Linked DNA regions of Posidoniimonas polymericola. Each later gene encodes a partner of the first gene's protein in a complex. Links are inferred from orthologs where the notes say so. Each region holds a gene or a part of one and is shown in the gene's direction. Other genes may lie near its edges.

Evidence for each region. Proteins that work in one complex are often made in the same cells at the same time.
Region 2: the proteins of fliM (region 1) and fliG are in contact, whole or in part, in a crystal structure (PDB 4QRM), measured with the Thermotoga maritima proteins. The link is inferred for Posidoniimonas polymericola from one-to-one orthologs. Residues at the interface, in WP_004081085.1 of Thermotoga maritima: Tyr124, Leu127, Asp128, Ile130, Met131, Gly132, Gly133, Pro134, Glu136, Pro139, Arg141, Thr144, Glu145, Ile146, Glu147, Ser149, Ile150, Lys153; in WP_004082903.1 of Thermotoga maritima: Phe122, Ser125, Glu126, His127, Pro128, Gln129, Thr130, Val133, Glu157, Arg161, Leu164, Leu165, Arg167, Ser169, Glu171, Val172, Glu175, Ile176, Asn179, Lys182.

The regions. Positions count from the first base shown.
Region 1 is NZ_SJPO01000008.1:137,244-141,564, reverse strand. Bases 813-3,784 are described here. They hold fliM (flagellar motor switch protein FliM), read left to right. Parts: upstream 813-1,747; coding sequence 1,748-2,821; downstream 2,822-3,784. Other genes in these bases: Pla123a_RS16605 (carbon starvation CstA family protein), read right to left, coding at 2,818-3,784; Pla123a_RS16615 (glutamate-5-semialdehyde dehydrogenase), read left to right, coding at 813-1,703. In the rest of the region: folP (dihydropteroate synthase), read left to right, coding at 1-317; more of Pla123a_RS16615, read left to right, coding at 423-812; more of Pla123a_RS16605, read right to left, coding at 3,785-4,321. UniProt on the Bacillus subtilis protein: One of the proteins that forms a switch complex that is proposed to be located at the base of the basal body.
Region 2 is NZ_SJPO01000008.1:311,361-314,962, reverse strand. The notes cover bases 1-2,928. They hold fliG (flagellar motor switch protein FliG), read left to right. Parts: upstream 1-933; coding sequence 934-1,923; downstream 1,924-2,928. Other genes in these bases: Pla123a_RS17255 (hypothetical protein), read left to right, coding at 2,078-2,928; Pla123a_RS17265 (chemotaxis protein CheX), read left to right, coding at 275-745; Pla123a_RS17270 (6-pyruvoyl trahydropterin synthase family protein), read left to right, coding at 1-77. In the rest of the region: more of Pla123a_RS17255, read left to right, coding at 2,929-3,001; Pla123a_RS17250 (Gfo/Idh/MocA family protein), read left to right, coding at 3,255-3,602. UniProt on the Bacillus subtilis protein: One of the proteins that forms a switch complex that is proposed to be located at the base of the basal body.

The DNA.
Region 1 (4,321 bases):
AGGTCTGCCTCGACCCGGGCATCGGCTTCGGTAAGACCCACGAGCACAACCTTCAGCTGATGCGTGCGGCCGAACGCTTTCATGCGCTCGGCTGTCCCCTCTTGGTGGGTCACTCCCGCAAGGGGTTCCTGGCTCGCCTGCTCGGAGACAAGCAGGCCGACCGCACCGCGGCGACCGTAGGCGGATCGCTCGCACTCGCCCAACAGGGCGTCCAGGTGCTGCGAGTCCACGACGTCCGCCCGACCCGCGAAGCGATGCTAGCATTCGCCGCTTGCGGCGGCCTCGACCGCAGCCACGCTAGCACTAAACCATTCTGACAAAATGACTTAGGCGGCCGACTGGTCAACGTTGCCTCAGATCGCGACGCCTGCCATACTCGCACCGGCGCTCTGCGCCAGAACCTTCTGACCTCACGATTCTTCATGCCTGCTCAAACCAAATCTACTGTCGACCTAGCAGCCTACTGCCACGAGGTGGCTGAACGCGCCAAGGTGGCGTCGGCTCAGCTGACTTCGGTTTCTGGTCAACAGAAGATCGATTGGCTGCGACAATCCGCGAACCTGCTTAGGACCAGCGCCGAGGTCATCAATGCGGCGAACCAGAAAGACCTGGCCGCCGCGCCGGACTACGGGCTGACCGACGCCCAGGTCGACCGGCTGCGGCTAACGCCCGACCGGATCGAGTCGATCGCGGTGGGGCTCGAGGAGGTCGCGGCGTTGCGGGAGCCGGTGGGGCGGGTGCTCGACTCCACCGTGCGGCCCAATGGGCTGCGGATCGACAAGGTCTGCGTGCCGCTTGGGGTGGTGTTCTTCATCTACGAGTCGCGGCCCAACGTGACCGCCGACGCCGCCGCGATCTGCGTCAAGGCGGGCAACGCCGTGATCCTGCGGGGCGGCAAGGAGGCGCTGCACTCGAGCCGCGCAATCGTCGACCTGCTGGCGGAAGCCGCCGAGGCCGCCGGGCTGCCGCGCGACGCGGTGCAGCTGGTGTCGACCACCGACCGGGCGGCCGTCGGGCACTTTCTCAAACAGTCCGACTTCATCGACGTCGCGATCCCGCGAGGGGGCGAAGGCCTCATCCGCCGGGTGGTGGCCGAGGCGACCATGCCGGTCATCAAGCACTTCGACGGCAACTGCCACGTGTACGTTGACGCCGCCGCCGACCTCGACGCCGCCGAGGCGATTGTCGTGAACAGCAAGTGTCACCGCCTGGGGGTGTGCAACGCGGCCGAGTCGTTGGTCGTCCACGCAGACATCGCGGCCGAGGCGGTCCCCCGCCTGGTCATCGCGCTCAACAAACAAGAGATCGAGGTCCGCGGTTGCCCCAAGGTGTGCGAGCTGGCGCCGTCCGCCGTGCCGGCGACCGAGGAGGACTTCGGCGCCGAGTTCCTGGGTCCGACGATCTCGGCGGTGGTGGTGGGCTCGCTCGACGAGGCCATCCGCCACATCAACCGCTACAGCTCGGGCCACACCGAGAGCATCGTCACCACCAATCTGGCGGCCTCCCGCGAGTTCGCCGAACGCATCGACAGCGCGGCGGTGGTGATCAACGCCAGCACGCGATTCAACGACGGCGGCGAGTTCGGCCTCGGGGCGGAGATCGGCATCAGCACCGACAAGTTCCACGCCCGCGGGCCGTGCGGCGTGGACGAACTGACAAGCTACAAGTACATCGTCCACGGACAGGGCCACACCAGAAAGTAGCCAAGGGTCCGGGACGGACGCAACCCAATCGCAAGGACGCGAACATGGGCGACGTGCTCAGCCAAGCGGAAGTTGAAAACCTGCTGAGTTCGCTGGACGGCGACCCGACTCCTGCTGCGCCCGCGCAGCAGGCGGCCGCCTCCCCCGCCGCGCCGGTTTACTCGTCCGTCCCGGCGCCTCCTCCCCGCACGCGCGAAAAGGTCACGCCGTACGACTTCAAGCGCCCGGAGCGCGTCGGCAAGGATCAGATGCGGGCGCTGCAGACCATGCACGAGGGGTTCGGCCGCAACTACGGCGCGGCGCTCTCGGCGCTGCTGCGGACGATCGTCGAGGTGAAGCTGACGAGCGTGGACCAGCTGACCTACAGCGAGTTCATCTTCAGCCTCGAGAACCCAACCTGCTTCAACCTGATCAACGCGGCCCCGCTCGAGGGCCAGCTGATCCTCGACATCAACCCGTCGCTGCTGTTCCCGATCATCGACCGTCTGCTGGGCGGCGGCAGCGAGGCGACCCCGCCGGCGCGGCGTCCGCTCACCGAAATCGAGCTGCTGCTGGTCGGCCGGATCACGGGGCTGTTCCTCAACGAGATGCGTTCGGCCTGGGAGAACGTCATCGAGCTCGACCTGAGCGTCGATCGGGTAGAGAGCAACCCGCAGCTGGTGCAGATCGTGCCGCCGAACGAGGTGGTCGTGCTGATCAGCTTCGAGCTCACCATCGGCGACGTTCGGGGCATGGTGAACCTGTGCATCCCGTTCAACTCGATCGAGCGGATCGGGCAGGAGCTCAGCGCCAACAGCTGGGTGACCTACTCCAGCAAGCCGGCCAGCCCCGAGGCGATCCAGCGGCTCGGGTTGCAGGTGCAGTCGGCGGCGGTCGAGGTGGTGGTCGAGCTCGCCGAGACCACCATCAGCACGGCCGACTTCATCGGCCTGCGGGTGGGCGACATCATCGCCACCGAGAAGGACGTCCGGCAACCGCTCTGCATGCTCATCGAGGGGCGTCGCAAGTTCGAGGCGTCCGCCGGGGCGTTCAAGGGCCGCAAGGCAATCCAGGTGAGCGGCGTGATTACCGACCCCGCGCAGCGGACCGCGAAGCAGGCGGACGAAGACGCCGCTTAGGCACGCTCAGCGACTGGGGTGTCGTGCGCCGGTTGGCGCTCCAGAACCTTCCAGGCGCGGGGCAAAACAATCGCCGCCTCGATCACCATCCAAACCTGCAGCAGCAAGATAACCACGCCGAAGCCGAGCAGCACGTGCTTGCCGTTTGGCCAGAAGTCTTGGGCAATATTCTGCGCCATCGCCCACCCGGGCACGACCAGCATCAGCACCATCGGGAGGGCGGCAAACCAAACCGGCAGCCCGCGGCGGAGCAGGTAGAAGACGATCACCATGAGGGCGAGCCCCGCCAGCAGCTGGTTGGTGGCCCCGAACAGCGGCCACAAAATCAGCCCCCCGGAGCCGGGGCCCGAGCCGCCGTCGATCAACGCAACCGCCCCGCCTGTGACCACCGCGATCCCGGTCGCGATGTGCTTATTGGTCAACGGCGCTACACCAAGCGTGCCGCCCAGCTCTTGGATCACGTACCGCTGCAGCCGGGTCGCCGTGTCGAGGGTGGTGGCGGCGAAGCAGGCGACCAGCACCGCGATGATGGCCACGCTCAGCCTCTTCGGCACTCCCAGGGCGCTGACGAAATTGGCGCCCCCCTCGACGAACCCGCCGACCATCTGCGGCAGCTTGTGGTTCTTCCAGCCGCCGCTGGTGACGGTCTGCCCCTGCTCGTTGGTGCTGGTCGTGATCCGAGCGTCGTACTTTGATTGCCAGGCGGCGGCGCCGGTCAGCGTCTTCCCGTCAGGCGTGGTGACTCCCATCCCGAGCCCGGCACAGCAGGCCAGGATAACAACCACGGCGAGCGCGCCCTCAAGCAACATCCCGCCGTAGCCGACCAGCCGCGCGTCGGGCTCACGGTCGATCTGCTTGCTGGTGGTGCCGCTGGCCACCAGGCAGTGGAAGCCGCTGCACGCGCCGCAGGCGATGGTGATAAACAGGAACGGGAAGATGGGCGGCGCGTCCTCTGGGATCTCGGTGGCGATCATTGGGGCGGCGGACAGGCTGGCCTTCCCCGTCAATCCGGCCACCGCCAGCCCACCGACCAGCAGTGCCAGGGCGACCATCAGCTGGTGGCTGTTAATGTAGTCCCGCGGCTGCAGCAGCAGCCACACCGGCAGGACGCTGGCCACGTAGCAGTACGCAAGGAGCAGCATGGTCCAGACCACGACGGGATTTCCGTAGGCGCCCAACGCGTCAATCGGGGCGAGGCTGAAATCGAGCCCCAACTCCGGTGCGTAGGCGCCGACCGCGACCGTGGCGTAGAGCACTACCAGGGCGATGACCGACGGCCACAACAGACCGACTCCTGCGCGGTAGACCAGCAAACCCACCACAACCGCGAGCGGCATGGCGGTCCAGACGCTGAGCACCGAAGCGGGGTACAGCTTGAAGATGATGGCGATCACCAACCCGAAAATGGCCAGCACGACCATCAGCGCAAAGAACAGCACCAGCAGGAACAGCAGCTTGGCCCGTGGCGAGATCACCCGGCCGGCGACCTCGCCGATGGTC
Region 2 (3,602 bases), 170 kb from region 1 along the record:
CAAGCCCTGCCGCCATCACGGTTTCGGTCGACGAGTGCAACGGCCAGGAGGGCGTCTGGAGCTGGACGGCCGATTGACCCGTTCCGGTTGTGCGGGCCCTGCCCTCGGCGCAACCGCTACACCCGGCGCCGAAGTGTGGGCCGTCTGCCGTAAAGCGGGCGCGGTTGGTCCCCGCGTCGCTGTGGGAACCTAGTCTTGGGGTACACACAGCTCCGCACCCGTGCGGCGGCACTCCGTCTGCCCTCTGGGCGCCACCTGAGTCAGTGGATGCACAATGCAAGCCGAACACATTAATCCGTTCCTGAAGGCCGTCTCTAACACGTTCAGCACGATGCTGAATGCCGAGGCCCGCCGCGGCGACCTCACGCTCGGCGACCCCAAGGTGCGCAAGTATCCGATCAGCGGCATCATCGGCCTGTCGGGCCACGCGATCGGCACCGTGGTGATCAACCTCTCCGAGGAGGTAGCGATCAAGGCGGCGTCGGTCATGTTGATGGACGAGATTACTGAGCTGAACGACGACGTCATCGACACCGTCGGCGAGCTGGCCAACATGATCGCCGGCCAGGCGAAGGTCGAGCTCGAGCAGTACGAGCTGTCGGTCAGCCTGCCGAACGTCGTGACCGGCGTCGGCCACGAGGTCCGCTTCCCGTCGTCGTCGCCCCCCGTGAGCGTCAGCTACGACACCGACTTCGGCCCGCTGCTGCTGGAGGTTGGCTTCGAGCCCTCCAAGGTCATCGCCTAGCCAACCCGCACGGCGCGGCGCCAGCACTGCTAGCCGCGCCGGGCGGCCCGCCAGGGCCGCTACAGTCCGCCTAATCGTTACTTCTTCTCATGAGCGCCTCCGCTGGGCGCCGATACCAGACTGCGCGTAGCGCGGAATGGAGCGTCCCCACCGCGCAGGTCTTTGGGCCCCAGGGAAGAGTTTGCGCCGTGTCCGACATCCACAACGCCGCCGTGCTGCTGATGAGCCTCCCCGAGGACGACGCGGCCGATCTGCTGAGCCGACTCGAACCGTCCATGGTGGAGCAAGTCTCGATCGAGATCGCGCGCACCAAGCGGATCCCGGCCGACGAGCAGATGTCGGTGATCCGGTCGTTCGCCGACGCCAACCCCAACACCGGCAGCGGCGCCGGCGGGCTCGACCTCGCCCGCAACCTGGTCCGCAAGGCGCTCGGCTCCGAGGCGGGCGACACGCTCGACAACATCCGCCAGTCGATCGAGGCCCTGCCCTTCGGCTTCCTGCGGAACGTCGACAGCCAGAACATCCTCACCTACGTGATCGACGAGCACCCGCAGACCATCGCGTTGGTGCTGTCGCACCTGCCGGCGGCCTTCGGCGCTCAGATTCTGGCCGGCCTGCCGCAGGAGAAGCAGCTCGCCGTGGTCCGCCGCGTCGCCGGCATGGGTCAGACCAACCCCGAGATTATCCGCGAGGTCGAGCGCGGCCTCGAGCGCCGCATGAGCAGCGTCATGAGCCAGAGCTTCCAGATGGCCGGCGGCATCGAGTCGGTCGCCGCGATGCTGAACGTCTCCGACCGGTCGACCGAGCGGACGCTGCTCGAGAACCTCGCCACCGAGGACCCGCAACTCGTCGAGGAGATCCGGCGGCTGATGTTCGTCTTTGACGATATTGCCAAATTCAACGACCGCGACATCCAGAAGATCCTCAAAACGGTCGAGAACTCGCAGTGGGCGCTCGCCCTCAAGGGCGCCAGCGCGGAGCTCAAGGACAAGGTCCTCGGCAACATGTCCCAGCGGGCCGCCGACATGCTCCGCGAGGAAATGGAGTACATGGGCGCCGTCAAGCTGTCGGCCGTCGAGGCCCAGCAGCAGGAGATCGTCGACCTGGTCCGCGGCATGGAAGACTCCGGCGAGATCGAGATCAACGCCAACGGCGAAGAGGAGATGATGGTGCAGTAGCCCCCTCGGGGCTCGGCAGGGTGTAGACGGCCGCCGCGGCTGGCCGTTTTATGAGGTAGGCTTGGGTAGGTCGCGTAAATTCCGTCTGCCAGCCACCTGCCCTGATCTCCTCCCACGCCGGTTCTCGGCCCTACCACGAGGTCTTACCGCACCCATGCTGACGCCGCTACGCGCCATGACCCTGCTCGGATTCGTTTGGCTGCTGCCTGTCTCGGAGATCGCCGAGGCACGCGGCCCTCGAGGGGGAGGAGGCCGTTCTATCGGCGGCTTCTCTCGTGGCGCTCCGGCAGGCGGGTCGCTCGCGGCCCCCGGCGGCCGGCTCAGCGCCCCCGCGGCGGGACAATTCTCGGCCGGCCAGCGCGGCGGCGGCCAGTTCGCCCCCACCGGCGCCAGATCGCCGGCCGACGTCCAGCAGTTCCTCTCTGGGCAAACGCCACCTGCCGCCGCCGGCCAGCAGTACCGCAATAGCCAGCAGCAACGCAACGGCCAGTACGGCGCCGCCGCGCAGTCGGCCGCCCAGAACTTCCAGAACGGCCCGCAGCCGTTCTCGCCCGCCTGGTACGCCGACCACCCCCAGGCGTGGCAGTACACCCACCCCCACGCCGACGCGGCGGTGGTCGCGTCGGCCGCGGCCGTGACCGGCTGGCTGGCGTACGGAACCTACCCGATGGCCACATCGTCCTCGACCACGGTCGTGTACGAGTCGACCAGCCAGACCGCCATTAGTGAAAACGCACCGCTCAGCTCGCCATCGGACGCCACGCCCCAGTGGCTGCCGCTCGGCGTGTACGGGCTGAGCCCCACGACCGGCGCCCTCAGCGCCCAGTCGGTTCAATTGTCGGTCGCCCAGAACGGCGCGCTGCGGGGCGTCTACTTCGACCAGCTCACCGGCACGACCCAGAACCTCAGCGGCCGCGTCGACAGCTCCAGCGGCCAGGCCGAGTGGTCGCTCGACGGCTCCTCGACGCGGTTCACGACCACCCTTGCCGACCTCACGCAGCCGAGTGGGACCGTGCAGGTCACACTCGCCGGCGGCCAGCAGACGGCCTGGACGCTTACCCGGGCCGACGGCTCGTAGTTCGTCGCAGGGGAGCCGCGGTTGATGGGTGCCGGGGGCGCTCCCGTAGGGAAGCCCCCGAGACGCGCCAACCGGACCTCGAGGACAGTCGGGGGCTTCCGCTAGCGCGGAGCGCCCCCGGCACCCGCTCTCTGGTGTTACCCCGCCAAGTCTCTAAGCCCGCGTGAGCTATCCACGGGCAGCTAGCCGTAGCCATCGCCGAGCCGCTAGAATGCGGGGGAATTCATTCCCCCGGAGGACAGCGGCTCGAGCTATGAAGACGATCAAGGCAGGCGTAATCGGCACCGGTTTCATTGGCCCCGCGCACGTCGAGGCGCTGCGGCGGCTCGGCTTCGTCGAGGTGATCGCGGTCGCCGAGCGCGGCGCCGAGCTCGCCCAGGCCAAGGCCGACGAGCTCTCGATCCCCAAGGCGTACGGCGACTACCACGAGCTGCTCGCCGACCCCGATGTGCAGGTCGTGCACAACTGCACGCCCAACCACCTGCACTTCCAGGTCAACAAGGACATCATGGCCGCCGGCAAGCACGTGGTGAGCGAGAAACCGCTCGCCATGGACTCTGCCGAGTCGCGCGAGCTGGTGAAGCTCGCCAAAGAGTCGGGC